DNA from 2 places in the Verminephrobacter eiseniae EF01-2 genome. Region 2 is predicted to be linked to the other one. Evidence: predicted binding sites of a transcription regulator. Region 2 holds the regulator's gene; the other holds the start of a gene.
The links. Region 2 encodes HrcA, which represses chaperone genes, less so after heat shock. Its sites were predicted from a motif close to TTAGCACTCNNNNNNNNNGAGTGCTAA; they were not measured.
Positions count from the first base shown of each region.

Region 1: the regulator HrcA is predicted to act here: its motif matches at 5,248-5,274, upstream of rpoH (RNA polymerase sigma factor RpoH).

Region 1 covers NC_008786.1:4,937,284-4,952,091, reverse strand. Annotated here, with positions in the region: gene metG (methionine--tRNA ligase) at 1-655, opposite strand, end outside; gene VEIS_RS21675 (patatin-like phospholipase family protein) at 691-1,968, opposite strand; gene VEIS_RS21670 (Bug family tripartite tricarboxylate transporter substrate binding protein) at 1,978-2,967, opposite strand; gene VEIS_RS21665 (IS110 family RNA-guided transposase) at 3,196-4,146, shown strand; gene rpoH (RNA polymerase sigma factor RpoH) at 4,261-5,202, opposite strand; gene VEIS_RS21655 (hypothetical protein) at 5,361-5,621, opposite strand; gene VEIS_RS21650 (RidA family protein) at 5,905-6,258, shown strand; gene VEIS_RS21645 (D-amino acid dehydrogenase) at 6,263-7,516, shown strand; gene VEIS_RS21640 (maleate cis-trans isomerase family protein) at 7,500-8,375, shown strand; gene VEIS_RS21635 (ABC transporter substrate-binding protein) at 8,375-9,496, shown strand; gene VEIS_RS21630 (branched-chain amino acid ABC transporter permease) at 9,561-10,454, shown strand; gene VEIS_RS21625 (branched-chain amino acid ABC transporter permease) at 10,447-11,334, shown strand; gene VEIS_RS21620 (ABC transporter ATP-binding protein) at 11,331-12,107, shown strand; gene VEIS_RS21615 (ABC transporter ATP-binding protein) at 12,104-12,832, shown strand; gene VEIS_RS21610 (NAD(P)/FAD-dependent oxidoreductase) at 12,858-14,180, shown strand; gene smc (chromosome segregation protein SMC) at 14,551-14,808, shown strand, end outside.
Region 2 covers NC_008786.1:1,159,043-1,173,850, forward strand. Annotated here, with positions in the region: gene ppc (phosphoenolpyruvate carboxylase) at 1-128, shown strand, start outside; gene VEIS_RS05125 (Tex family protein) at 219-2,597, shown strand; gene VEIS_RS05130 (HDOD domain-containing protein) at 2,658-3,524, shown strand; gene VEIS_RS28290 (hypothetical protein) at 3,700-3,882, shown strand; gene VEIS_RS05135 (4-hydroxyproline epimerase) at 3,894-4,847, opposite strand; gene VEIS_RS05140 (branched-chain amino acid ABC transporter substrate-binding protein) at 4,869-6,005, opposite strand; gene VEIS_RS05145 (dihydrodipicolinate synthase family protein) at 6,061-6,975, opposite strand; gene leuB (3-isopropylmalate dehydrogenase) at 7,401-8,474, opposite strand; gene leuD (3-isopropylmalate dehydratase small subunit) at 8,546-9,196, opposite strand; gene VEIS_RS05160 (entericidin A/B family lipoprotein) at 9,231-9,362, opposite strand; gene leuC (3-isopropylmalate dehydratase large subunit) at 9,376-10,797, opposite strand; tRNA gene VEIS_RS05170 (tRNA-Ile) at 10,944-11,020, opposite strand; gene hrcA (heat-inducible transcriptional repressor HrcA) at 11,073-12,077, opposite strand; gene VEIS_RS05180 (NAD kinase) at 12,106-13,002, shown strand; gene recN (DNA repair protein RecN) at 13,005-14,702, shown strand; gene rapZ (RNase adapter RapZ) at 14,702-14,808, shown strand, end outside.

The sequences.
Region 1 (14,808 bases), 1.8 Mb from region 2:
CCTCGGGTTGCAGTTTGCCGTCTTGCGTCCAGCGCTGCAGAAACTCCACGCAGCGCGGGTCGGAGAGCTTGAAGAAGAAATGCTCGGAACTCCTGAGCTCGGGCTTGGCGCCGGACAGGGCCGAGACCGGGTCGATCAGTTCGGCGGGCGCATACACCGAGCCGCACTGCTCGCAGTTGTCGCCATACTGCTCCTTGGCGTGGCAGCGCGGGCATTCGCCGACGATGTAGCGGTCGGGCAGGAACATGCTCTTGCCGGGGTCGAAGAACTGCTCGATGCTGCGCCGCTCGATCAGCGAACCATCGGCGCGGTCGCGCAGGTCGCGGTAGATCTGGCGCGCCAGTTCGTGGTTCTCCGGCGCATCGGTGCTGTGCCAGTTGTCAAAGCTCAGGTGAAAGCCGTCCAGGTACGGCTTGCGGCCTGCCGCAATGTCGGCCACGAACTGCTGTGGCGTCTTGCCGGCTTTTTCGGCGGCAATCATGATCGGCGCGCCATGGGTGTCGTCTGCGCCGACGAAGTTCACTTCGTGGCCCTGCATCCTCTGAAACCGCACCCAGATGTCGGCCTGTATGTACTCCATCAGGTGGCCGAGGTGGAACGGGCCATTCGCGTAGGGCAGGGCGGTGGTGACGAAGAGCTTGCGTGTCGACGGCATGGTGGGGGCGGCTTTCTCGGGCGAAGCCGGCAATTTTAGGCGTTTGCCGCGCTGCCCCGGTGCCGCGCCGGGATGGCCGCGCCGCTATCGCTCCAGCCGAAGAAGCGGCAGACCTGGCTGCGCATGGCCAGGGTGTCGGCCCGGCCCAGGGCCATTAGTTCCTGCGTGTAGCCGGCCTCGAACAGCAGGTAGCTGGCCAGCGCCGCGCCGCGCACGTCGGCCATGTTGGCGCTGACGCCGAGCGCGCCCAGCATGGTGCGAATCGGCGCGGGCAGGTCGCCCACATGGCGCGCGGCCATGGCGTCGAGCCGCTGCGAGGGGGCAATCACCAGCAGTTCGATGGGGCGCAGCGCGCTGTGCCGGCGCCGTTCTTCGGGAATCAGCGCCAGGGTCTGGTTGATGCGCTGCATCCGCTCCACATCGACCGCCAGCGCATCGAGAAAAATGCTCGACAGTGCATGCCCCGCCATCTGCGCCAGCGTCGGGTAGCCGGCGGCGGGGCTGGCGCCGGTGTCGTCCCTGGGCTCGTGCATGCGGCCCGCGCCAATGACCAAAATGCGCTCCGCTCCGAGGTGGATCGCGGGCGCCATCGGGGCCGACTGGCGCATCGAGCCGTCGCCGAAATACTCGGTGTGCCCGTCCACCGTGAGGCCCTTGGCCGGAAAGATGAACGGGATGGCCGAGGAGGCCAGCAGGTGCTGGTGCGTGATGCGATCCGGCATGGCCTTGCGCTGCGAGCGCACCCAGGGCTGCATCGGTTCGGCCGACTCGAAAAAAGTCACATGCTCGCCCGAGCTGTAGCTCGATGCCGACACGGCCAGCGCCCTCAGATGCCCCTTGCGGATCAGCCTGGGCAGGCGCGCCAGCGGCACCATGCGGACCAGCAGCCGTTCCAGCGGCGCGTTGTCCAGCAGCGAGCGCGGGCGCATGCGCCGCCAGCGGGCCAAGGCCCAGCCCAGCGACATCAGCGTCAGCCAGCGCGCGCCGCTGCGCATCACGCTCAGCGAATCGGCGCCGTACACCTGCGCGGCATGGATCTGGCGCCAGACCCGGGCCATGCGCTGCACCGCGCGGTCGAAGTGGTCGGCGCCCGAGGCCAGCGCCGCCGCGTTGATGGCCCCGGCCGAGGTGCCGGTGATGATCGGAAAGGGATTCGCCTGGCGCCCCGCCCCGCAGACCCGGCGCAGGTCGGCAATCGCCTCCAGCACCCCGACCTGGTAGGCGGCCCGGGCGCCGCCACCGGTCAGCAGCAGGCCGGTGGCGGGCGTTTCCGGGGCAGCCCCGGGGGCTTGCGGGCCGGCGCAGGCGGGCATGGTCGCCGCCTACCGGGCCTCGATCCGGTGCGCGGCAATCACGCCGCCCAGCAGCCGGGCGTCGGCCTGGATGCGGTTGGCCAGCCCTTCGGGCGAGGAGCCGACCGTCTGCCAGCCCTGCTGGAACAGCTTGTCGCGCATTTCCTGGCTGCGGGCCAGGTCGCCGATCAGCGCGGCCAGCCTGGACCGAATGGCGGCGGGCATGCTCGCCGGGGCGGCAAAGGCATTCCAGATTTCGAGTTGGAAATCCTCGATGCCGGCTTCCGCCAGACTCGGCAGTTCCGGGGCCAGCAGGCTGCGTCCGGCAGACGTGACGCCAATCGCGCGCAGCTTGCCGGCGCGCACCTGGGCCTGCGCCAATGCCGGGGGCAGCAGCGCCATCTGCAACTGCCCGCCCAGCAGCGCGCTGGCCACCTGCGCATAGCCGGGGTAGGGCACATGCACCGGGTTGATGCGGCTGCGCGACTTGAGCAGTTCGGTGCCGATATGGCCCACCGTTCCCACCCCCGGCGTGCCGTAATTCCAACGGTCGCCGCCTTTGCGGGCGGCGGCGAAAAAGTCCCGGGCGCTGGCGGATACGCCAGACGGGTCCACGGGCGCGGTCAGCACCAGCGGGGCGGTGCCGATCAGGCTCAGCGGCGCGAAATCCTGGAGCGGGTCATAGGGCAGGGCCGGGTTCAGTTGCTTGGCGATGGTCAGGTTGCCATTGATCATCAGGCCGATGGTGTGGTCATCGCGCGCCTTGGCCACGGCATCGGCGGCAATGTTGCCGCCCGCCCCCACCTTGTTGTCGACGATCACGGGCTGGCCCAGGGCCTTGGACAGAGGTTCGGCGAACAGGCGCGCGGTCAGGTCGGGGGATGAACCGGCCGGAAAGCCGACGATGATCTTCAGGGGCTGGTTCGGCCATGCCGCGGGGGCTGCGCCCTGGGCCCAGCAGGCTGCGCTCGCCAATGCGACGAGCCACAGCCAAGAATGACGGCAAACGAGGCGTGACATGGGGTCTCCTTATATCTTTCAGATCATTCAAACTTCAGTGGTCAAGGCGTGGTTGCCAGCCTTGATTGCTGAACTGGTTGACTCACCACCGTGCAGCCTGTGTCTCCTGCGAGCCCGAGCTCGAATTTCAGCCCAGGGCGCACGGTGGTGGTCTGTTTGTTCTGCCGCATCCCGAATGGTTGACCGAACACATTTCGTATTCATAAGGCTGGGAGCCACAGGACTTGTATGAGTGAACCCGTTTATGTAGGTATCGACGTGGCCAAGCGCACCTTCGAGGTGGCCACCACTGGTCAAGCACAGACCTTCAGTCTTGGCAACGATGAGGCCGGGCATGCCCAGTTGTGCCAACTGCTGGCGCCGCTGTCGCCGCGCCTGGTGCTGCTGGAGGCCACTGGCGGCTACGAGCAGGACCTGGCGCTTGCCTTGTCCGCGGCAGGCTTGCGTGTGTCGGTGATCAATCCGCGCCAAGCACGCGACTTTGCCCGCTGCATGGGCAAACTGGCCAAGACCGATCGCATCGATGCGCAGGCGCTGCGCGGCTTTGCAGCCTTGCTGGACGCCCAGGGTCACGAGCCGCGCATGCTGGCCGACGAGCAGCAGCGCGAGTTGACCGCCCTGGTGGTGCGCCGCCGCCAACTCGTGGCCATGCTGGTGGCCGAACGCCAGCGACTGGCCCTGGCACATCCCAAGGCCAAGCCCAGCATCCTGCGGATCATGGCTACCATTGCCGAGCAACTCAACGACCTGGACGGGCAGCTCAAGGAGCATGTCCTGGCACACCACGCCGATCTGGCGGCCTTGCTGACCTCGGTCAAGGGCGTGGGTCCCACCACGGCCAGCACGCTGCTGGCGCAACTGCCCGAGTTGGGCCAGCTCAATCGCAAGCAGATCACCTCGCTGGTGGGCTTGGCCCCCATCAATCGGGACTCGGGCACGCTGCGTGGGCAGCGCCACATCTTCGGTGGTCGCGCCGACGTGCGCCGCGTGCTGTTCGTGGCCGCCTTGGTAGGCACGCGCTTCAATCCCGTGCTCAAAGCCTTCTATGCAAGGCTGCTGGCCGCCGGCAAGCCCAAAAAGGTCGCTCTGGTCGCCTGCATGCACAAGTTGTTGGTCATCTTGAACGCCATCGCTCGCACCAAGTCGCCTTGGCGCAACGAGCTTGCTGAAGCGGTTTGACTTTGTCATTCAAGATGGTTGCTGAATCTTCGGGGCAGAAACGGCGCGGGGCCCGGTCAGGGGCCCCGTGAGGCAACTCTTTGCCGGCGTATTCGCTTGGGCGCTTGGGCAAGCTCAGGCGTATTTGACCAGCGCCTGCTTCATCTTCTTCATGGCCGCCACCTCGATCTGGCGGATGCGTTCGGCGCTCACGCCGTAAATGGCGGCCAGATCGTGCAGCGTCATGCCGCCCGTTCCGTCATCGTTGACCTTGAGCCAGCGCTCTTGCACGATGCGCCGGCTGCGCTCGTCCAGGCTGGCCAGCGCCTTGGCAATGCCATCGGTGGCCAGCGCATCCCGCTGGCGCGACTCGATCAGCGCCGTCGGCTCGTGCGAGGCATCGGCCAGGTAGGCAATCGGGCCAAAGGCCTGCTCGCCATCGTCCGATGGCGCCGGGTCGAGCAGCACATCGCCGCCGGACATGCGGGTTTCCATCTCGATGACTTCTTCGCGCTTGACATGGAGCTGCGCCGCGACGGCGTCGATTTCGTGCTCGGACAGCGTGTCGCGGTAGGTGGCAGCATCGGTGGCGCCGGCGTCGGCCTTGAAGCCCTGCTTCATCGAGCGCAGGTTGAAGAACAGCTTGCGCTGGGCCTTGGTGGTTGCCACCTTGACCATGCGCCAGTTCTTCAGGATGTATTCGTGGATCTCGGCCTTGATCCAGTGCATGGCGTAGCTGACCAGGCGCACGCCCTGGTCGGGGTCGAAGCGCTTGACGGCTTTCATCAGGCCGATATTGCCTTCCTGTATCAGGTCGCCGTGCGGCAGGCCGTAGCCCAGGTACTGGCGCGCAATCGACACCACCAGGCGCAGGTGCGACAGCACCAGCCGGCCAGCGGCGTCCAGATCGTTGTGTTCCTTGAACTGGCGCGCGTAGCTTTGCTCTTGCTCATACGTGAGCAGGGGCAGGCGGTTGACGGCGGCAATATAAGCGTCGAGGTTGCCCAGCGCAGGCACCAGCGTCCAAGGGTTGGCGGGAGCCAGGCTCAGCGTTGCGGAGCCGGATTGAATGGTCATTGCAAGAATCCTTTCCTCTGCCCAATCTTCCCAAGTGGGGGAATGTTAGCACTCTCTGCGATCGAGTGCCAAGGCCGGAGTTCCGTCGGCCGCTGCGTTCAGGCGGCCGGCGTCGAACGGGCCAGCAGTTCCTGCGCCCGCTCGCGCGGGCAATGAGGTCAGCGCGAGTGGGCGCGCTGCGCCCCGGGAAGATTTTTGCCGTTCGGCCGTGCGCACGCGCTCGCCGTGTCGCGCCCTGCGCGGCGCTCGCGCTGCTGCTGCGTCATCGGCAACCGGACCAGCGCCTGCGTCCCGGTAATGAAGATGCGCCCCTGGCGCAGCGTGTATTTGTCGTCCGGGTTGACGGTGGCGGTGCTCACGGAGGTACCTTCGCCTTCGGCTACGGTATGAGCGCCTTCGGGCGGCCGGGCGGTGCTCACGGGGCGCCTTCATCGTGGCACAGGTGAGACGCAGCGGGCAGCACGCAACACGGCGGCGCTTCCTGCTTCGACCTGGTGCGGGCATTGACCAATATTGTGCAGACACTTGTTTATCTACCTGTGTATGTTGGCACTTGTCTTGCGATCTGTTCATTGGTGTAAATACTATTGGACATGGCACTTGCCAAAGACTACAAACCGGTTTCGCGATGGCTTGCCATCGTGTCCCGGCGCCTGCGCTTCAGGCGCCGCCCCGGTTTTCATCCCGTGAAGGAGTTTTCCGATGAACATCCAGCGCATTCGGCCCAACGCCCGCATGAGCGCCGCCGTGGTCTGCAACGGCCTGGTTTTCGTCGCCGGCCAGGTGGCCGACGATGCCAGCGCCGATGTGGCGGGGCAGACGACGCAGATTCTGGCCAAGATCGATCAGTTGCTGGCCGAGGCCGGCAGCAGCAAGGAGCGCATCGTGAGCGCCAACATCTGGCTCGCGGATATCGCTACCTTCGGCCAGATGAACGGCATCTGGGACGCCTGGGTGCCGGCGGGCGAGCCGCCGGCGCGCGCCTGCGTGGAGTCCAGGCTCGCGTTCCCGCAGTACACGGTGGAGATCGCCGTGATCGCGGCCCAGGGCCGTTGATGCGATGAAGACCGTCATCCTCGGCGCTGGCGTGGTCGGCGTGGCGACGGCCTACTACCTGGCCCGGGAGGGGCACGAGGTGCTCGTGATCGAGCGCCAGCCAGAGGTGGCGCGGGAGACCAGTTTTGCCAACGCCGGGCTGGTGGCCCCCGGGCATTCCTACACCTGGGCGTCGCCGAAGGCGCCCGGGATCTTGCTCAAATCGCTGTTTCTCCAGGGCCAGGCCCTGCGCTTGAAACTGCGCCTGGATCCGCCAATGTGGGCCTGGGGCTTGCAGTTTCTGCGCCATTGCACCACCGCGCGCTGGCGCCAGAACACGACGCGCAAACTGCACCTGTGCCGCTATTCGCAGCAACTGCTGCAAGCGTTGACGGCCGCCGAGCGCCTGGAGTATCAGCGCACCGAAGGCGGGGCGCTCTACATCTACCGGGACGCGCCAGCCCTGGAGCGCGGGATCGGGGCGATGCGCGTGCTGTCCGACGCCGGCCTGCCGTTGCAGACCCTGACACCCGGACAAGTGGCGCAGCGCGAGCCGGCATTGGCCGACGCGCAAGCGCAGATCGCCGGCGCGATTTTCTGCCCCAGCGACGAAAGCGGCGACGCCCGCCTGTTCACCTGCCAACTGGCACAACGCTGCGAGCGCATGGGCGTGCAGTTCCTGATGAATCGCCCGATCGAAGGCTGGGAGCACAGCGCCGATCGCATCTCGGCGGTGCGCACGGCCGGCGGCACCGTGGCCGGCGACCACTTCGTGCTGGCGCTGGGCAGTTATTCGCCGATCCTGGCGTCACGCCTCGGATACCGCCTGCCCATTTATCCGGTCAAGGGCTATTCGGTGACGCTGCCGATCCGCCCCGGCGACCAGGCGCCGACCCTGGGCGGCGTAGACGAGCATCACCTGGTGGCCTGGGCACGGTTCGGCGACCGTTTGCGCCTGACCGCAACGGCCGAGTTCGCCGGCTACGACACCGGGCATGTGCCGCAGGACTTCGACGGCATGCTCGCGCTGGCGCGCCAACTGTTTCCCCGGGGCGCGGACTACGACCGCCCCGAGTACTGGTCCTGCCTGCGCCCGATGACGCCATCCGGCGCGCCCATTCTGGGCCGCACGCGCCATCGCAACCTGTTCCTGAACACCGGGCATGGCCATATGGGCTGGACGATGGCCTGCGGCACTGCCCGCATCGTCAGTGACATCATCTGCGGGCGCCAGCCCGGGCACAGCCTGGAGGGGCTGACCCATGACGCGAGAGGGTAGTCCGGTGCGCCATGCCGTCGACCTCGAGCGCGCTGCGCCCTATACCGTCGTGCCGTTTCGGATGGATGCCGGATTGATGGCGCGCGCGGCCATCGGACTGGTGGTGCTGGCCAGCGACCAGACCATGGAATACGAGTGGCGCCGCATCCTGACCGATGTCCCCGGCCTGGCGTTCTTCGCGGCGCGCATGCCCAGCCCGGCGGACATCTCGCCCGGTTCGCTCGCGGCCATGGAAAAAGACATTGCCGGCGCAGTCGATCTGCTGGTTCCCGGCGTCGCGCTGCACGTGGTGGCGTTCGGCTGCACTTCCGGGACCATCGTCATCGGCGAGCAACGGGTCTTCGGTCATCTTCGCGCCGCCAGACCCCAGGTGCGCTGCACCAGCCCCATCACCGCAGCCATGGCCGGGCTGCACCAGCTCGGGGCCAGGCGCATCGCGCTGATCTCCCCCTATGTCGTGGCCATCAACGCACTTTTTCGGCGCCACATCGAGGCCGATGGCGTGCAAGTGGCGCGCATTGCTTCGTTCAACCACGCCAACGACGCGCAAGTGGCGCGCATCGACCGCGCATCGCTCGAAAGCGCCATCGTCGGCGCCGGTTCCGCTGCGGATGTCGACGCGGTCTTCGTCGCCTGCACCAGCCTGCGCATGTGCGAGCTCACGCGCGATGTCGAGCAAGCGCTGGGCAAGCCGGTCATCTCCAGCAACAGCGCGATGGCCTGGCATGCGCTGCGTCTGGCCGGCATCGATGACCGGCTCCCGCGATGGGGGCGGCTGTTCGAGCAGCCAGCGGGCGCCCGGGCCGGCGGCCCGGACCCCGGCCGGCTTTCTCGGGCATTCTTTCTTGGGAGCTCCTGATGAAAAAACGCAATTGGCTTGCAGCGTGCGCCGCTGTCGCGTTGCAGGGCGCGCTGTGCACGCCCTGGCCCGCGCTGGCGCAGGCCAGCATACGGATCGGTGCCGTGCTGCCGTTGACCGGCCCGTCCGCCACCATCGGCGAGGACATCCGCCGCGGCATCATGCTCGGCGTCGATGAGGTCAACGCCAACGGCGGCGTGCTCGGCAAGAAACTGGCGCTCATCGTCGAGGACTCGGCGAACAACCCGACCACGGCGCTGACCGCTGCCCGCAAACTGGCCACGGTGGACAAAGTCCCTGCCGTCATCGGCGAATACTCTTCGAGCATTACCCTGCCGATGGCGCAGTACCTGGTCAAGGAAGGCGTCGCGCATGTCAACATCGGCAGCAGCAGCACCAAGGTGCGCGCGTTGGGCGGGGCCGCTTACAGCCTGATCGGGCTGGAAGACGCCGGCAACCGCCATGCGGTGCGGGATACTTACGGCATGGGCTGGCGCAAGATCGCCGTCATCGTGCCCAACAACGCCTTTGGGCAGGGCGTGGCCGAGGGCTTCAGGCACGAGTTCGAAAAGCTCGGCGGCAAGGTGCTGGCGCAGGTGCTCTATGCCGGCGGCCAATCCTCCTACCGGCGCGAGTTGCAGCAGCTCGCGCGCAGCAAGCCCGATGCCTATCTGTACTCCGCCTACGGGCAGGAATCGGCGGTCATCAACCGCGAGAGCAAGGAACTGGGCCTCAGACAGGTTCCCTGGTACGCCTACATCATGAGCATGTGCGTGTCGGACACCCCCGCCGAAAACGTCGAAGGCCAGATCGGGATGGATGTGGGCGCGGCCAAAGGCGAGTTGGGCAAGGCTTACGAAACCGCGTTCCGGGCCCGGCACAAGGAAGGCTTCAAATCCGCGTTCAACGGCTATGGCTATGACGCCGTGCGGATGCTGGCCGCCGCGCTGACGCAGGCCAAGGGCAGCAGTTCTGCCGATGTCCAAAGAGGTCTCAAGGAGGTCGGCGCCGGCGGGTTCGCCGGCGTCACCGGCACCATTGCCTTCGATGCCGAAGGCCAGCGCATCGACCCGCCCTACGACAACTTGCGCTACCAGGGCGGCAGGCTGGTGCCGCGATAAGCGCCAAGGCAGGCGCGAGGCAAGCACCGCAAGCAACCAGGCAAGCACCAGGCAGGCACGCGCGATGCTGCAATTTTTCATCGACACTTTGCTGCGCACCACCGATCTGGCGCTGATCGCGCTGGGTTTGAGCATGTTGTACGGCCTGGTCAAGTTTCCCAATGTGGCCCATGTCCAATATGCGATGTGCGGGGCCTTTCTCGCCTATGCCGGCCACAGCGCCGGCGCTCCGTTGGCCGCCGCGTTGGCGCTGGCTTCGGCGTTGACGGGGCTGATCACCTTGGCGCTGCAGCGCCTGGTCTTCAAGCGCCTGCTGCAAGGCGGCCCGGCGATCGCGATGATCGGTTCACTGGCCATTGCCATGCTGCTGGTGGCCGGCGTGCAGGGCATTGCCGGCTCTTTTCCGCGCATGTTCTCCCTGCCTTCGATGGACCCGGTGGTCATTGGCGCGGCCCGCATCACCCCGGTGCAGCTTGGGTTTTGCGCGACCACCATGGCGCTGCTGCTGTCGTTCGTCGGGCTGCTGTTTCGCACCCGGGCCGGCCGGGCGATGCGCGCACTGGCCAGCAACCCGATGCTGGCCGAAGCCTGCGGCCTGGATGCGCAGCGCATCACCTATGCCGTGACCTTCATCAGCGGCGCCGTGGCCGGCCTGGGCGGCGCCATGCTGGCATTGTCCACCGGTGCGCATATCAACCTGGGCTACGACCTGCTGCTGCCGGTGTTCGCGGCTGCGATTCTCGGCGGCTTGGGCAACCCCGTCGGCGCGGTCGCCGGGGCCTTGCTGATCGCGCTGACCGAGACCATCGTGACCCACCTCGACTTCGGCCCCCTGGTGGGGCAGGAACTGCGCTTCCTGCCCGTGGCCTACATCGGCGCCGCGTCGTTCCTGATCTTGCTGCTGACCTTGCTGTTCAAGCCCCATGGATTGTTCGGCGCGGAGGTGCGCCGTGTTTGATTTCCTGACCTACCTGCTGACCATCGGCGGCATCTACGCCATCATGGCGCTGGGCCTGAACATACAGGCGGGCTACGGCGGACTGCTCAATTTCGGCCATATCGCCTTTGCCGGCATCGGCGCATATGCCACCGGCATTGCCCACGCGCGCGGCTGGCCGGTGCCGGCCGGCATGGCGCTGGGCATGGCCCTGGCGACGGCCCTGGGGTGGTGCATCGGCAGGCTCGGGCGCAGGCTGGCGGCGGACTACTGGGGCATTGCCACGCTGGCGGTGGCCGAAATCCTGCGCACCGTGGCCCTCAACGAGGACTGGCTGACCGGCGGCGCCAATGGCATCAGCGCCATCCCGGGGCTGTTCGAGAACCAGCCGCGCCCGTGGAACGAACTGCTGTTCATGGCGCTGGTGCTGGGCCTCGTGGCGCTGCTGGCGTGGCTGTCGGCGCGGCTGGGCGATGGGCGTTTCGGCCGGGCCATCCGCCTGATGCGCGAGCAGCCGCAACTGGCCGCGTGCATGGGCTACGACCTGCAGTCGCTCAAGACGCGCACCGTCATGAGCGGCGCCGCCGTGACGGCGCTGGCCGGCAGCCTGTATGCGCTGCAAATGAACTTCGCCGGCCCCGAGTTCCTGCTGGCCGCCGAAACCTTCGTGCTGTGGACGATGCTGATGGTAGGCGGCATCGGCCGAACGGCGGGGGTGTTGCTGGGCGTGGTGCTGCTGCAGGCGGTCCATGCCTTCGTGCCGTTTGCGAAAGACATGCTGGGCTTCGATTCCGATCGCGCCGGCGCGCTGCGCCTGGGAATGATCGGCCTGATCCTGTTGGCTTGCCTGCTGCTGCGCCGCGAGGGCTTGCTGCCGGAAAAGCTCAGGGCCAGCGCATGAAGCCCCCCTTGCTGCAAGTGAGCGGCCTGGCCAAAGCCTTCGATGCCAACCAGGTGTTGCACGATCTGCAGTTCGCGATTGCCCCCGGCGAGATCGTCGGCCTGCTCGGGCCCAACGGCTCGGGCAAGAGCACGCTGCTCAACATCGTCAGCGGTTTCGAGCGGCCCGATGCCGGCGACATCCGGCTGGACGGCCGCTCCATCGCTGCGCTGCCGACCGACCGCATCGTCGCGCTGGGCATGGTGCGCACCTTCCAGTTGCCGGCCATGCCGCAAAAAATGTCGGTGCTGGAAGTGGCCATGGCGGCCGCCACCGGCGCGCATGGCGTGCTGGCGACGCTGCTGCGCAGTCCGGCAGCGCGCCGGGCCGAGCGCCAAGGCCACGACAAGGCCGTCGAACTTCTGGCCGCGCTGCTGCTGGCGCCGGTCAGCCATTTGCCGGCGGCAGCCATCTCGGGCGGCCAGAAAAAGCTGCTCGGCATCGTTTGCGCGCTGATGGCCGGGCCCCGCCTGCTGATGCTCGACGAACCGACGGCCGGGGTGCATCCCGATCTGCGCCGCGACATCGTGCAGGCGCTGCAAGGACTCCATGCGCGCGGCATGACCCTGGTCATCGTCGAGCATGACATGCACTTCATCCGCGAACTGTGCACACGCTGCATCGTTCTCGACCAAGGCCGCATCGTGGCCAGTTGCCGGCCCGACGAACTGGCGTCGAACGAGCGGGTGGTGCAAGCCTATCTGGGTGCCAGCGCCAAGGAGCCCGGCCGATGAACCGGGCCATCACCGTCGATCGGCTCAGAGCCGGCTACACCCGGGAGGTGGACATCCTCGACGGCATTTCGCTGCAAGTGCAGCGGGCGGAAATCGTCAGCTTGCTCGGCCCCAATGGCTGCGGCAAATCGACCCTGCTCAAAGCCATCGCCGGCTTTGTCCAGCCGCGCAGCGGCCAGGTGCTGCTGGAACGCAGGGATGTCTCGGCACTGCCGGCGCACGAGAAGATGCGCTCGTGCAGCCTGGGCTTCGTGCCGCAGACGGAGAACATCTTCAGCGCGCTGAGCGTGCGCGAGAACCTGCAGATCGGCGGCCATTACCTGGCCCCGGCAGCGCGGCTCGGGCGCATCGAGCGGCTGTGCTCGCTCTACCCGGTGCTGGCGCGCAAGCTCCGGGCGCCGGCGGCCTCCTTGTCCGGGGGCGAGCGGCAGATTCTGGCGCTGGCGCGCGCCCTGATGCCAAGCCCGAAAGTGCTGCTGCTCGACGAACCCTCCGCAGGGCTGGCGCCGATGGTCCTGCGCCAGGTGTTCGATGCCATCGTCGAGATCCGCGATGAGGAGCAGGTCAGCATCCTGATGGTCGAACAAAATGCGGTCGAGGCCCTGCGCATCTCGGACCGGGCCTACATCCTGGCGCTGGGCGCCGTGGCGCTCAGCGGCCGCGCAGATGAACTGCTGCACGACCCCAAGGTGCGCGACTTGTACCTCGGCGGGCGTGCCGCATGAGCCGCCAGCAAAAAGGATCGAACCCATGCCCACCGCCGCACCGATGCCCGCGCAGATAGCCGCCATGTCGCATGGCCTGTGGGGCCACAGCGCGGCGCCAGCGCCTGAAACACAGCCGCTGCAGCGCGACATCGCGGTCGATGTCGCCGTGGTCGGGGCGGGGTTCACCGGCTTGTCGACGGCACTGCATCTGCGCGAAGAAGGGGCCGCTGGCGTTGCCGTCCTCGAAGCGGCGGACATCGGCTTCGGCGCCTCCGGCCGCAACGTCGGGCTGGTCAACGCCGGCGCCTGGATTCCGCCCGACGAACTGCCGCGCCGGCTCGGCCAGACCTACGGTCGGCGCCTGTTGCAGACCCTGGGCGCCGGCCCCGATCTGGTGTTCGACATCATCGGGCGCCACCGCATCGACTGCGCCGCCGTGCGCCATGGGAACCTGCACTGCGCGCTCGGCGCCGGCGGCCTGGCCAACATCCGGGAACGCGCCCGCCAATGGACCGCCCATGGCGTGGCCGTGCGCCTGATCGATGCCGCCGAAACGGCCCGCCTGGTAGGCAGCGATGTGTACAGCGGCGCGCTGCTCGACCCCCGGACCGGCACCATCGAGCCGCTGGGCTATGTGCGCGGCCTGGCCCGCGCGGCCATCGCCAGCGGCGCCGCCGTCTACACGCAGACCGCCGTGACCGGGGCCAGGGCCGATGGCGCGCTCTGGCGCCTGTCCACCGCGCGCGGCCACAGCGTGACGGCGCGCCAAGTGGTCGTGGCCACCAATACCGCGCAGAGCCTGGCCCCCGATGCCTGGCCGCAGTTGCAGCAGGAACTGGCGCGCCTGCCCTATTTCAACGTCGCCACCGAGCCGCTGCCTCCGGCCAGCCGGCAAAAGATACTGCCCGGTGGCCATGGCGTCTGGGACACCGCCACCATCTTGTCCTCCTGGCGGCTCGACGCCGGCGGCCGCCTGGTCTGCGGCAGCGTCGGCGCGCTCACGCCGGGCGCCCGGAACGCCCATCTGCAATGGGCCCGGCGCGCCATCGCCCGGCAGTTTCCGGCGCTCGGCGGCATTGCCATCGAACACCAGTGGTACGGCTGGATCGACACCACGGCGCACCACCTGCCGCACCTGCACCGGCTGGCCGGCAATGTCTGGTCCTTGAGCGGCTACAACGGCCGGGGCATTGCGCCGGGAACCATCCTGGGGCGTGAACTGGCCTGGATGCTGCGCGGGAAAATACAGCCGCAAGACATGTCGCTGCCGGTGACGGCGCTCGGGCCGATCCGGTTCAAGCGCTTGCGCGAAACCTTCTACCAGAGCGGCGCTGCGGCGGCACATGCCGTGGGCCAGCGATGGTGACGCCGTGCAGCGACGCCGGACCTGGGCCGATGGCTGGGTGGCGCGCCTGCCGGCACCGGGGCCGATCGGCTGCAAGGCGCCCGGGCACCGGCTGGCCTCTTGGCACACGGCCCGGGGCGCGCTGGCACGCCGGCGGGTCTGCCAAGGGCCGCCGCAGCCCGGGCGTTGCTATCCAAATTGATAGCATCAAGTAAAGCAGGAACATGCGCCCGTGCGTGGTGTCAGCCATTTTCCGAAGCGCTGGCGGCGCACCCGGCTGCGCCGGGCGCAGGGGGCCGGCGCGGTATCATCCGAGCTTTGCCGTCCAACCCCCACCGGCGCCCCCGCCGGGGCGCTGCGCCTGTCCGGCGCCACCTCTGTCCGCTGACCCGTGCGTCTTACCTCGATCAAGCTGTCCGGATTCAAGTCGTTTGCCGAACCGACCACCTTCATGCTGCCCGGGCAGTTGGTGGGCGTGGTCGGGCCCAACGGCTGCGGCAAGTCCAACATCATGGACGCGGTGCGCTGGGTGCTGGGCGAGAGCAAGGCCAGCGAATTGCGCGGCGAGTCGATGCAGGACGTGATCTTCAACGGCACCACCACGCGCAAGCAGGCCAGCCGCGCCAGCGTCGAACTGGTGTTCGACAAC
Region 2 (14,808 bases):
ACCCGCTGCACCATTTGCAGGTCGAACTGGTGCGCCGCTGGCGTGCCGGCCAGGATGATGAGCGCGTGCAGACCGGAATCCACATCTCGATCAACGGGATCGCCGCAGGGCTGCGCAATACCGGGTGACGGGCGCGGCGCCCCGCGCTGCGCGTGTGGCGTGTGGCACACTCGCGCGCTTCGTGTTTTTTCTGGCGCTCCACAGATGCGCAGATGCAGATGCAGCAGATCATTCGGCAGTTGGCCGCAGAAATCAGGGTTGGGGAACCACAGGTGCGCGCAGCGGTGGAACTGCTCGACGCGGGTGCCACGGTGCCCTTCATCGCGCGCTATCGCAAGGAGGCGACCGGCACGCTGGACGACATACAACTGCGCGAACTGCAAGCGCGCCTGGCGTACCTGCGCGAGCTGCAAGAGCGCCGCGTCGCCGTCAGCAAGAGCATCGCCGAACAGGGCAAGCTCACCGACGCGCTGCGCGCCGCGATCGCCGCCGCGCCCACCAAGCAGGAACTCGAAGACCTGTACCTGCCGTACAAGCAAAAACGCCGCACCAAGGGCCAGATCGCGTGCGAATCCGGCATCGCGCCGCTGGCCGACAAGCTCTGGGCCGACCCCGGGCTGGACCCTGCGCAAGAAGCCCTCGCCTTCATCCGGCCGGCGCAACTGTCGGCCGATGGCAAGCCCGAGGCCGATTTTTCCACCGTGCCCGCCGTGCTCGACGGGGTGCGCGACATCCTGGCCGAGCGCTGGGCCGAAGACGCCCGGCTGGTGCAAAGCCTGCGCGAATGGCTCTGGGCCGATGGCCTGCTGTGCAGCCGCAAGCTCGACGGCAAGGACGACAACGACCCGCAAGTGGCCAAGTTCCGCGACTACTTCGAATACGACGAGCCGATAGGCCGCGTGCCCTCGCACCGCGCGCTGGCCGTATTCCGCGGGCGCGCACTGGAGATCCTGCAAGCGCGGCTGGCGCTGCCCGTCGAGCCCGGGCCTGGCCAGCCCGGCGTCGCCGAAGGCCGGATCGCGCTGCACCTGGGCTGGAGCCATGCGGGCCGCCCGGCGGACGACCTGATCCGCAAATGCGTGACCTGGGCCTGGCGCGTCAAACTCAGCCTCTCGACCGAGCGCGAACTGTTTGCCCGCCTGCGCGAGGAGGCCGAAAAGGTGGCCATCAAAGTGTTTGCCGACAACCTGCGCGACCTGCTGCTGGCCGCGCCGGCCGGCCCCCGTGTGGTGATGGGGCTGGACCCGGGCATCCGCACCGGCGTCAAAGTGGCCGTGGTCGACACCACCGGCAAACTGGTGGAAACCGCCACCGTCTACCCGCACGAGCCGCGCCGCGACTGGGACGGCGCGCTGCGCACATTGGCCCGGCTGGCCGAAAAGCAGGGCGTGAGCCTGATCGCCATCGGCAACGGCAGCGCCAGCCGCGAGACCGACAAACTGGCCGCCGACCTGATCGCGCAGGCTGCCGGGCAAGGCCGCGCGATCGACAAAGTGGTGGTCAGCGAGGCCGGCGCCTCGGTGTACTCGGCCAGCGAATACGCATCGCAGGAACTGCCCGATGTCGACGTCAGCCTGCGTGGCGCCGCCAGCATTGCGCGCCGCCTGCAAGACCCGTTGGCCGAACTGGTCAAGATCGACCCCAAGAGCATAGGCGTGGGCCAGTACCAGCACGACGTGAACCAAAGCGAACTGGCCCGCACCCTGGGCACGGTGGTGGAAGACTGCGTGAATGCGGTGGGCGTGGACCTGAACACCGCCAGCGTGCCCCTGCTGAGCCGCGTCTCGGGCCTGTCGGCCAGCGTGGCCAAAGCCGTGGTGTGCTGGCGCGAGGCCCATGGCGCATTCAGGAGCCGCCGGCAACTGCTGGACGTGGCCGGCCTGGGGGCCAAGACCTTTGAGCAGAGCGCGGGCTTTTTGCGCATCCGTGGCGGCGAGAACCCGCTCGACATGACCGGCGTGCACCCCGAGACCTACCCGGTGATCGAGCAGATCATGGCCCGCACCGGCAAACCCGTGGCCGAACTGATGGGCCGCTGCGACATGCTCAAGACGCTCAGGCCGGAACTGTTTGCCAACGAAAAATTCGGCCTCATCACCGTTCGGGACATCCTGGCCGAACTGGAAAAGCCCGGCCGCGACCCGCGCCCGGACTTCAAGGTCGCCCGCTTCAACGACGGCGTGCAAGACATCACGGACTTGAAGGAGGGCATGGTGCTGGAAGGCACGGTCAGCAACGTGGCCCAGTTCGGCGCCTTCGTCGACCTGGGCGTGCACCAGGACGCGCTGGTGCATGTGAGCCAACTGGCGCACAAGTTCGTCAACGACGCCCGCGAAGTGGTCAAGACCGGCGCCATCGTCAAGGTGCGGGTGCTGGAGGTGGACCTGCCGCGCAAGCGCATCGCCCTGACGATGAAGCTCGACGCCGCGCCAGCGCGCCCGGCCGGCGAGCGCCATGCGCCGCGCGACAACCGCTATGCAGCGCCAGCGCGCAACCAGCAACCGCAGCGCCGTGCGCCCGGGCCGGCGCCGCAGTCGGCGATGGCCTCGGCATTTGCGAAGTTGCAACAGGCCAGGAACAGGTCGCCGGGCGGATAGCAGATCGGCGACCCCGCAGTCCATAATCGCCAGCACCCGAACCACTGGCGCCCTCATTCCATGGAGCCGAACGCATTGCTGACCCAGGCCGGTGCCCATCCGGCGGCCCAGGTCGTGGCCTACTCGACGGCATTGCCCAGCCTGCCGCGCGCCGTGGCGCTGCTGATGAGCGAATTGGCCCACGAGCCGCCCTGCCTGCGGCGCCTGAACCAGATCTTTGGCACCGACCCGGCCCTCGCCGCCCGGCTGCTGGAGCAGGCCAATGCGTCGGCCATCGGGTTGCCGCGCCAGATCGCGGGCATTCCCGAAGCGCTGGCGCTGCTGGGCCAGGAGCAACTGCGCGCACTGGGCACCTCGGCGCCACTGGGCAGCGCGCGTTCGGTGCGGGGCGTGAACATGCGGCAGTTTTGGCGCTACAGCAGCAACACCGCCAGGCTGGCCCGCTCACTGGCCGGCATCGCGCACCAGAACCAGGTGGCCGCCTACACCGCCGGCCTGCTGCATGCGCTCGGTGAGTTGGTGATCCACCTGGCCGACCCGGAAAAGGCCCAGGCGGTCAATACCCTGGTGGCGCCGTTCGACCCGCGCCGCGACAAGATCGAGCAGCGCATCCTGGGCTACAACTACGGCCATGTGACGGCCGGCTGCGCGCGCCGCTGGCAATTGCCCGAAGTGGTGATCGACGCCTTGCAGCACCAGAGCGCGCCGTTTGACAACCAAGTCTATGAGCCGCTCGCAGGCATCCTGCACCTGGCCGCTTGGCGCGCCCGTGCCCGCGAGGCCGAAATGAGCGAAAAGGCAATCGCCGTGTCCTTCCCGGATGAAATCGGCCTGGCCTTGGGCCTGGACATCGACATGGTGCTGCAACAAGACCCGATCGACTGGAGCGTCCAATCCGTGGCCGCCGATCACGATTTGGATATATAGCGCGCCGCGCACGGAATCCCCGCAGACCAGACCGTGCGCCCCGGGCGCAGGCCGATCGCGTGAACGCCGGGTTCGCGCCCGAGCGCCGCCGCGCGGCCCCTCCTGCCCAGACCGGCGTCGGGCGCGCACCGTGGGCAGTGGCCGCCAGCAGGCAATGGGCAATAGGCAATGGGCAATGGGCAATGGGCAATGGGCAGAGCGTCGAATTCACCGCGAAATTCGGGCGCGAGCTCCAGGAACGCCCGGGAACGGCAAGGCGCGGCAGGCATTCGATGCGCTGCTGGACCCGTTGGCGGATACCGTCATCCCCGGCTTTGAACGCTTCGGCGGCGTCTCGACGGCCCGCGCCGCATCGTGACCGTCGTCTGTTCAGGGCCGGATGCCCCAGCCGAAGGGGTCGCTGTCTTCGATCAGCAGCGTGGCTTCGGCGCTCATGTGCGCGCGGCCGCGCAGGGTGGGGATGATCTGCGCGCGCCCGTGCCGGGGCTGGCCGTCCGCCAGCGCATAGCTGGCCTCGAACTGGCTGCCGATGATGCTGGCCTGGCGCCAGATTTGGCCGGGTTGCAGCTTGCCGTCGGCGGCCAGGCAGGCGAGCTTGGCGCTGGTGCCGGTGCCGCAGGGTGATCGGTCGTAGGCCCCGCCCGGGCACAGCACGAAGTTGCGGCTATCGGCCCGATCGTCGTCGGCAAAGAGTTCGATATGGTCTATCGCGCCGCCGTCGTCGCCACGGATGCCCTGCGTTTGCAGGGCCTGCCGGATGGCGCTGGTGTAGTGGCTCAGGGCTGGCAGGTTGTCGCTGGCCACGCGCTGGCCATGCTCGGACACCAGAAAGAACCAGTTGCCGCCCCAGGCCACATCGCCGACCACGCTGCGCTGGCCCGGCACCTGCAGCGCGAGTTGGCGGTGCAGCCGGTAGGCCGGCACATTGCGCACGCTGACCGAGCCATCCTCGTGCAGCGTGGCGCCGACGGTGCCGGCCGGCGTTTCGATGCGGTGCTCGCCGGGCGCGATGCGGCCCAGGTAAGCCAGCGAGGCCACCAGTCCGATGGTGCCGTGGCCGCACATGGCAAGGTAGCCGGTGTTGTTGAAGAAGATCACGCCGGCGGCGCTGGCCGGGTCTACGGGCGGGCAGAGCAGCGCGCCGACGATGACGTCGTTGCCGCGTGGCTCCAGCACCGTCGCCGCGCGCCAGGCGTCATGCTGGCCGGCCAGCAGCGCGCGGCGCTCGGCCATGCTGGCGCAGCCCAAATCAGGAAAGCCGTCGAGCACCAGCCGCGTGGGTTCGCCGCCGGTGTGGGAGTCGAGCACCCGTATGCGTCGCATGAGATGCCGGGCTGCAATATGTCAATAGCTGCCCAGCGGCACGGGCAGGCCGTTCCTGAAGATCTGCACCGTGATCGGCGCCTGTTTCAGGTTGCCCTTGTCGTCGTAGGAATAGGTGGTGGCCACGCCCTGGTAGCTCGATTGGTACATTTGCGCGCCGACCTTGTCCGGCTGTACCGATTGGGTCTTTTGCATGGACTCGGCGATGAACATCATCTGGTCGTAGAACGAGGCCGCATAGACATCGGGGTCGCGGTTGAAGCGCGCTTTGTACTTGGCCATGAAGGCCGGGCCGTCGGCGACCTTGGTGAGCATCGAGCCGCCCTGGGCGCAAATGACGGTGTCGTTGACCGCATCACCGCCGAGCTTGCCGACCTCGACGCTGCACAGGGTGTCGCCGCCGAGCAGTTTGGCGGGCAGGCCCAGTTGCTTCATCTGGCGCGCCATCGGCGCGGCCTGCGGCGCGTAGCCGCCAAAAAAGATCGCCTGCGGCTGCCGGGCCTTGAGGCTGGTCAGGATGGACAGGAAATCGGTGGACTTGTCGGTGGTGAACTCCTGGCCCACCAGGGTCAGTCCCTGCTTTTTGGCATCCTTGGCGAACTGCTCGGCCACACCCTGGCCGTAGGCGGTGCGGTCGTCGATCACGGCGACCTGGGTCACCTTGAGCACCTTGGCCGCATAGGCCGCCATGTTCGAGCCGATTTGGGTGTCGCCGGCGGTGATGCGAAACAGGTTCTTGTAGCCGCTTTCGGTCACCTTGGGGTTGGTGGCCACGGTCGAGAGCATGGCCCCGCCTTCGCTGTACACCCGCGATGCAGGAATGGCCACGCCCGAGCAATAAGGCCCCATGACGTATTGGATGCCGCTGTCGATCAGCTTTTGCGCGACGCTGACGCCGGTGCGGGCGTCGCATTGGTCGTCTTCGGAGACCAGATCGAACTTCAGCACCTTGCCCCCGACCATGATCTTTTTCACATTGAGCTCTTCAATGGCCAGGCGCACGCCGCTTTCGTTGTCCTTGCCGGCGAATGCATTCGGGCCGGACAGGGGGCCGGTGTGGCCGATCGCGACGCGCTGCTCTTGCGCCAGCGCCGTCGCCGACAGCAGCGTCAGTGTCGCCAAGGTGGCGGAGATCATGAGTCCGGTTTTTTGTGTCATGGCAGGTCTTTGCGGGAGGGTGGGATGGGGGGTTGGGAAAGGGGCGGTCACAGTGTCAGGCAAGCGACCGGTATTCGGCGGGGCGCGTGTCCAGCGCGTGCCGGACGATGCGTTCGATGGCAGCGCGCTCCGGGCCGATCAACGGCAGGCGCGGGCGGCGCATATGCTCGGTGCCTACGCCCACCAGCACGTCGATCAGCTTGAGGTTTTGCACCAGCTTGGTCGAGACATCCAGGTGCAGCATGGGCGTCATCCACTGGTACAGCGCAAGGGCCTGGGCAAAGCGGCCGGCCTTCATCAGTTCGTACAGCGCCACGGTCTCGCGCGGGAAGGCGCAGCCCACGCCGGCCAGCAGGCCATCGCAGCCCAGGGCCAGGCCTTCGTAGGCCAGGTCGTCGACGCCCAGGAAGAGCTGGTAGCGCTGGCCCACGGTGTTGCGCAGATCGGTGATGCGGCGAATGTCGTCGCTGCTTTCCTTGATGGCGCTGATCCACTCGCAGTCGGCCAGCTCCAGCATGTGCTCGGGCTTGAGGTCGACGCGGTAGGCCACGGGGTTGTTGTAGACCATGATCGGTTGCTGTGCGGCCTTGGCCATGGTGCGCACGTTGAGCATGGCTTCGCGCGCATCGGCCACGTAGATCACCGATGGCATCACCATGAAGCCGGCCACCCCGAGCCGGTTGGCGCCATCGATGTAGCGCAGCGCTTCGCGGGTGCTGGTTTCGGACACATTGGCCAGCACCGGAACGCGGCCGGCGGCGGCCTGCAGCGCAATCCTGGCCACTTCGAGCTTTTCTTCCAGCGTCAGGGTGCTGGCTTCGCCGAGCGAGCCGCAGGTGACCAGGCCATGGATGCCGTTGCGGATCTGAAAGTCGATATGGCGGGCCGTGCCTTCGGCATCGAGGCTTTCATCGGCGTGGAACTTGGTGGTGATGGCGGGGAAAATGCCTTGCCAGCGGGGACTGCTCATGGGCGGGATTTTTTGCAAAGTGGCGCAACGGGACCGAGGGGCTGAAGGGCGAGGGCCGACATGCTGTGGCCTGCAACGGAGGGGCGTGCGCAGGTATGGAGGTGCAAAGACGACAGGGTATGGTAGTCGAATGTCCGTGGCCCCCTGGTCAGGGTTTGTCATGGTTCGTATCGTGGCACCGGGCAAAGCGGCAAAGTGTGACGAGCATCTTTCATGCCAGCGCTGGTTGGCGCGCGGCTGCATGCGGCCACGCCTTGCGCTTGAAAAACCCCCTGGCAGGAAGGCGTTCCGGATCGAAGCCCCGCTCTGAGGTGTTGGCGCCACGGGTGCTGGAGGCTGCCGGGCAACTGTCCAAGGCTTTGGGCTATGTCAAGGGCTATTTTGGCGCGTGATGCGCGTGATGCCAGGCGGTGATCGGCGGATGGTCAGGTGGTCAGGGCCTGGACCACCGCATCGCCCATTTGCGCCGTGCCCACCCGGGTGGTGCCCGGGCTGTGGATGTCCGGCGTGCGCAAGCCCTGGGCCAGCACTTTTTGCACCGCTGCTTCGATGCGCCCGGCGGCGGCTGGCTGGTTCAGGCTGTAGCGCAGCATCATCGCGGCCGAGAGGATGGTGGCCAGCGGGTTGGCCAGGCCCTTGCCGGCGATGTCCGGGGCGCTGCCGTGGCTGGGCTCGTACAGGCCCTGCTGGCTGCCGTTGAGCGAGGCCGAGGGCAACATGCCGATGGAGCCGGTGAGCATCGCGGCTTCGTCCGAGAGGATGTCGCCGAACATGTTGCCGGTGACCACCACGTCGAATGCTTTGGGCGCCTTGACGAGTTGCATCGCGGCGTTGTCGACGTACATGTGCTGCAACTGCACGTCCGGGTACTGGGCATGGATTTCGGTGAGCACGTCCTTCCAGAACTGGGAGGTCTCCAGCACATTCGCCTTGTCTACGCTGGTGAGCTTTTTGCTGCGCTTGCGGGCGGCCTGGAAGGCCACATGGGCGATGCGTTCGATCTCGGGCCTGCTGTAGCGCATGGTGTCGAAGGCTTCTTGCGCGCCGGGGAAAGGGCCATCTGCCGCCTGGCGGCGGCCGCGGGGCTGGCCGAAGTAGATGTCGCCGGTCAATTCGCGGATGATCAGGATGTCCAGGCCCGCGATCAGTTCGGGCTTGAGGCTCGATGCGCCCACCAGTTGCTCGTAGCAGATGGCGGGGCGAAAGTTGGCAAACAGGCCCAGGCTCTTGCGCAGACCCAGGATCGCCTGCTCGGGGCGCAGCGACCGGTCGAGCTGGTCGTATTTCCAGTCGCCGACGGCGCCGAACAGGATGGCGTCGGCCTGCCGGGCCAGGCGCAGCGTCGATTCGGGCAGCGGGTGGCCATGGGCTTCGTAAGCGGCGCCGCCCACCAGGGCCGATTCCAGCTCGAACTTCAGCCCCAGCGCGTTCAGCACCTTGACGGCCTCGGCGACGATTTCCTTGCCTATGCCGTCACCCGGCAAAACTGCGATTTTCATGGGTCGCTACATTTTCAATAGCCTCTGGTGCAGGTAAATGCTGCGCCAGAGGCTTGGGTTGTGTTTCTTGTTCAACGCATCATGGTCCGCGCCAGCCAGGGCTTGGTGGCCAGGCGCTGCGCTTCGAAGGCCCTGATCTTGTCAGACTGGCGCAGGGTCAGCGCGATGTCGTCAAAGCCGTTGAGCAGGCAGTATTTGCGAAACGGCTGCACATCGAACGCGATCTGGGCGCCTTGTGCGCGCACGACGAGTTGGCGCTCCAGGTCGATGGTCAGATGGTAGCCAGGGAAGGCCAGCACTTCGTGGAACAACTGGTCCACGGCGCTTGCGGGTAGCGCGATCGGCAGCAGGCCGTTCTTGAAGCAGTTGTTGAAGAAGATGTCGGCAAAGCTGGGCGCGATCACGGCCCGAAAGCCGAACTGCTCCAGCGCCCAGGGCGCGTGCTCGCGGCTGGAGCCACAGCCAAAGTTCTTGCGCGCCAGCAAGATGGCGGCACCTTGGTAGCGCGGCTGGTTCAGCACGAAGTCGGGGTTGGGCCGGCGGCTGGCCGGGTCCTGGCCGGGCGCGCCATGGTCCAGGTAGCGCCATTCGTCGAACAGGTTCTGGCCAAAGCCGGTTTTCTTGATCGACTTCAAAAACTGCTTGGGAATGATCGCGTCGGTATCGACGTTCTCGCGGTCGATCGGGGCCACGAGGCCATGGAGTACCGTGAATTTCTGCATGGTGGGCGTCCTTCGGGCGTTCTTGCGGGGGTGCTCATTGTGCGGCCCGCTCGATCGCGTTGCCGGCTTCGCCTATGTCCTTGCCCACTCCTTTGACGGTGTTGCAGCCAGCCAGCAGGCAGGCCAGCGCGAGGGTGAGGGCGATGAGGGTGGCGCTCCTGGTCATGGCGTGCCTCCTTTCAGGCAAATGCGCGGATATCGACGAAATGGCCGTGCACTGCGGCAGCGGCGGCCATCGCGGGGCTGACGAGATGGGTGCGGCCCCCGGCGCCCTGGCGGCCCTCGAAGTTGCGGTTGCTGGTGCTGGCGCAGCGCTCGCCGGGCTCCAGGCGGTCGGCGTTCATCGCCAGGCACATCGAGCAGCCGGGTTCGCGCCACTCGAAGCCTGCGGCCTTGAAGATGTGGTGCAAGCCCTCGCGCTCGGCCTGCTCCTTGACCAGGCCCGAGCCGGGCACCACCAGGGCCAGTTTCACATTGCCCGCCACTTTGCGGCCGAGCTTGCGGACCACGGCGGCGGCGGCGCGCATGTCTTCGATGCGGCTGTTGGTGCATGAGCCGATGAACACTTTGTCGATGCGGATGTCGTCGATCGCCTTGCCGGGGGCCAGCCCCATGTAGCTGAGCGCGCGCTCGATGGCGTCGCGCTTGCCGGCGTCTTTTTCCTTGTCCGGGTCGGGCACGCGGGCATCTATGCCCAGCACCATCTCCGGCGAGGTGCCCCAGGTGACCTGCGGGCCGATGGCGCTGGCGTCGATCCGGACCACGGTGTCGAACGGGGCATCGGCGTCCGAGTGCAGCGTCTTCCAGTACGCCACGGCCTGCTCCCATTCGACGCCGTCGGGCGCGAGCGGGCGGCCTTTGACGTAGTCGATGGTCTTGTCGTCGACCGCCACCAGGCCGGCGCGCGCGCCGGCTTCGATGGCCATGTTGCATATGGTCATGCGGCCTTCCATCGACAGGCTGCGGACGGCCGGGCCGGCAAACTCGATGGTGTAGCCCGTGCCGCCGGCGGTGCCGATGTGGCCGATGATGGCCAGCACCAGGTCCTTGGCCGTGATGCCCGGGGCGAGATGGCCTTGCACCTGCACCAGCATGTTCCTGGCCTTTCTGGCCAGCAGCGTTTGCGTGGCCAGCACATGCTCGACTTCGGAGGTGCCTATGCCATGCGCCAGCGCGCCAAAGGCGCCGTGGGTCGAGGTGTGGCTGTCGCCGCAGACCACGGTCATGCCGGGCAGGGTGGCGCCGTTTTCCGGGCCGATCACATGGACGATTCCCTGGCGCTGGTGCATGAACGGAAAGAAGGCCGCAGGCTGGAGCTGCGCCATGTTGTCGTTCAGCGTGGTGATCTGCTCTTTGCTGACCGGATCGGTGATGCCGTCATAGCCCCGCTCCCAGCCCGTGGTGGGCGTGTTGTGGTCGGCCGTCGCGACGATGGAACTCATGCGCCAGACCTTGCGGCCCGCCACGCGCAGGCCCTCGAACGCCTGGGGGCTGGTGACTTCGTGCACCAGATGGCGGTCGATGTAGAGGGTGGCGGTGCCGTCCTCTTCGGTGTGGATGACATGCTCGTCCCAAATTTTGTCGTACAGGGTGCGTCCCATGGCGTGGCTTTCCTGGTTCAGGCGGGTGGCCGGGTTTCGGATTTTAGTGTTCGGGGTGCTGCTGGCGCGTATGGGCGCAGGGCACATGGTCGCGCACTCCATATGCCGCGCACGCGGTTCGGGCCACGATCATGGCGCGGGGTGGATGGTGGGCCGTGCTGGATTCGAACCAGCTACCAATCGATTATGAGTCGACTGCTCTGACCAATTGAGCTAACGGCCCTGGTTCTGCCGGGTTCTTCTGCCGCCGGGCGAGCGCCCCATTGTAGGGGGCTTTATTTGCGGTGGCTCAGCGCGTTGGACAGCAGCCGCGAGGTGATGTCCACGATTTGTATCATCCGGTCGTAGGGCATGCGGGTCGGCCCTATCACGCCCAAGGTGCCTACCATCGTGCCGTCGACCTCGTAGGAGGCGCTGACCACCGAGAGCTCCTCGAAAGGCACGACCTGGCTTTCCCCGCCGATGTAGATGCGCACGCCTTGGGCCTGGCTCGATATGTCCAGCAGCCGCAGGATTTGCGTCTTTTGCTCGAACAGATCGAAGGCCCGGCGCAGGTGGTCCATGTCGCTGGAGAAATCGCTGACCGCCAACAGGTTGCGCTCGCCGGAGATCACGACTTCATCCTGCACATCGGATAGCGCCTCCGAGCCGACATTCACTGCGGCCTGCATCAGCGCCGCAATCTCATTGCGCAACATGTCCACCTCCGACTTCAGACGCTCGCGCACCTGCTCCATCGCCAGGCCGGTGTAATGCGAGTTCAGGAAATGGGAGGCTTCGATGAGCTGCGCCTGCGAATAATCGATATCGGTGAAGATGACCCGGTTTTGGACATCGCCCTCGGGCGAGACGATGATGACCAGAAAGCGCCGCTCCGAAAGCCGCAAAAACTCGATGTGGCGGAACACCGAACTGCGGCGCGGCGCTATCACCACCCCCACGAACTGCGACAGGCTGGAGAGCAACTGCGCCGCATTGGCGATGACCTTTTGCGGCTGCTCGGGCGCCAGTTCGGGCGCGGTCAACGGGTCGCGCTGCACCGTCAGCATGGTGTCGACAAACAGCCTGTAGCCGCGCGCCGTGGGTCTGCGGCCTGCCGATGTGTGCGGGCTGGCAATCAGCCCCAAATCTTCCAGGTCGGCCATCACATGGCGGATCGTCGCCGGCGAGAGGTCGATCCCGGACGCCTGCGACAGGGTTCTGGAGCCTACGGGCTGCCCATCGGCGATATAGCGCTCGACCAAGGCTTTGAGCAACAACTTGGCACGGTCATCCAGCATGGGGGGATTTTAATGATGTAATTTCGCGATGACGTCCAATTTCCGCCATGTTGCCCTCATTGGCAAGTACCAGGCTTCGTCCGCAGGCGCCATCGGTGAGAGTTCGCGCCAGGCGCTCGACGGCATTGCCCGGTTTTTGCAGCACCAGGGTTGCAGCGTTGCCATCGAGGTGGAAACGGCCAGCAATACCGGCTTGCTGCACTACCCGTCGCTGACGGTCGAGGACATCGGCGCCCGCTGCGATCTGGGTCTGGTGGTAGGGGGCGACGGCACGATGCTGGGCATAGGCCGCAGGCTGGCCCGGTTCGGCACGCCGTTGGTCGGCATCAACCAGGGGCGCCTGGGCTTCATCACCGACATCCCGTTCGATACCTACCAAGCCACCTTGCCCCCGATGCTCGAAGGCGACTACGAGGAGGATTCGCGACCGCTGATACAGGCTTGCGTCATGCGCGCCGGGCAGGTGGTGTTCGAGGCGCTGGCGATGAACGATGTGGTCGTGAACCGGGGGGCGACCGCCGGCATGGTGGAACTGCGCGTGGAGGTCGGCGGCCGCTTCGTGGCCAATCAGCGGGCGGACGGGCTGATCATCGCATCGCCCACCGGATCGACCGCTTATTCGCTGTCCGCTGGCGGCCCGATGCTGCATCCGTCGATTCCTGGCTGGGTTCTGGTTCCGATCGCGCCGCATACCTTGTCCAACCGCCCCATCGTGCTGTCGGACGCCACCGAGGTGGCGGTCGAAGTCGTCAGCGGCCGGGATGTCAGCGCCAGCTTCGATATGCAGTCGCTGGCCTCGTTGCTCCATGGCGACAGGATTTTGCTCAGCCGGTCAGCGCATTGCGTGCGCTTTTTGCACCCGCAGGGCTGGAACTACTTCGCCACCTTGCGCAAGAAACTGCGCTGGAACGACGGAGACCCCTGACCATGGCGCTCAGACGAATCACGCTGCGTGACTTTGTGATCGTTCAGGCCCTGGAACTGGAGCTGGATGCGGGCTTCACGGTGCTGACCGGAGAGACCGGCGCCGGCAAATCGATACTGATAGACGCGCTGCAACTGGCACTGGGCGCGCGCGCGGAGGCGGGCGTGGTGCGCGAGGGGGCGCACAAGACGGATATCTGCGCAGAGTTCGACTGCCCGGCCCATGTGCTGCCGTGGCTGCAAGAGGCCGGCTTTGACGGCGACGATCTGTTGCTGCTGCGGCGCACGGTAGATGCGCAGGGCAAGAGCCGCGCCTGGATCAACGCCACGCCGGCCACCGCCGCCCAGTTGCGCGCGCTCGGCGACATGCTGCTCGATATCCACGGCCAGCACGCATGGCAAAGCCTGACCCGCCCGGAATCGGTGCGCGGCCTGCTCGACGCTTTTGCCGCAGTCAGCGCCGCCGAGACCGCCGCCCGGTGGGCACAGTGGCGCGCGGATCAAAAAGCATTGCAGCAGGCCAGCCAGGCCCAGGCCGGTTGGCAGCAAGAGCGTGAGCGCCTGCAGTGGCAAATCGGCGAAGTCGACAAATTGGCGCCAGCGGCTGGCGAATGGGATGAGCTCGATGCGCAGCACCGGCGCCTGTCGCATGCCCAGGCGCTGGTCGATGGGGCCGATGGAGCGATCCGGAGCTTGCAAGACGACGAGAGCGGCGCCCTTGCCGGTCTCGCACGCGCCCATGCGCTGCTGCAAGCCCAGGAACATATCGAGCCGGAGTTCGCCAACCTGGCAGAGATTCTTTCATCGAGCCTGGCGCAAGCCAGCGATGTGCTGCGTTCGCTGCAATCGTACCTGCGGCGCGCGCCGCTCGATCCTCAGCGCCTTGCTGCGCTCGATGCCCGCATGTCGCTGTGGATGGGCCTGGCCCGCCGGTACAAACGCCCGCCGGCACAACTGCCCGCGCTGCTCGACGACTGGAAAGCCCAACTGCGCCAGCTCGATAGCGCCACTGATCTGGAGCCACTGCAAGCGGCACAAGCGGCCAGCGCCAAAGCCTATCAGGCGGCCGCGCGGGCGCTGTCCGTGGCCCGCGCCAAGGCTGCGCCCCGGCTATCGACGGCCATCACCCGGGCCATGCAGGGCCTGGGCATGGAAGGGGGAAAGTTCGAGGTCGCGGTGAGCAAGGCCCAGGAGCCGGCCGCCCATGGCATCGACGAGGTGGCCTTCCTCGTTGCCGCGCACCCGGGCATGAGCCCCCGGCCGGTTGGCAAGGTGGCCTCGGGGGGCGAACTGTCGCGCATCTCGCTGGCGATTTCGGTCACGACCAGCGAACTGGGCCTGGCCCCTACGCTGATCTTCGATGAAGTCGATGCCGGCGTCGGCGGCGCGGTCGCCGAAACCGTGGGCCGGCTGATGCAGCAATTGGGCCAGGCGCGCCAAGTGCTGGCCGTGACCCACCTGCCCCAGGTGGCGGCATGCGCGCACCGGCACCTCGTGGTCACCAAGCAAAAGGGCGCAGCCGGCACCAGCAGCACGGTGCTGGCCGTGCAAGGCGAGCAGCGCATCGCCGAGATGGCCCGCATGCTCGGCGGAGAGCGCGCGACCGAGACCACGCTGGCCCATGCGCGCGAGATGCTCGGCGCCGCAGGCACGACCCGGCAAACCCGGCAAACCCGGCAAACCTCGCCAGGGCAAGACTGATGGTGCTGGAAATCGTGCTGATCACAGGCATGTCGGGATCGGGAAAATCCGTGGCCCTGCATGCGCTCGAAGACGCCGGGTATTACTGCGTCGACAACCTGCCGCC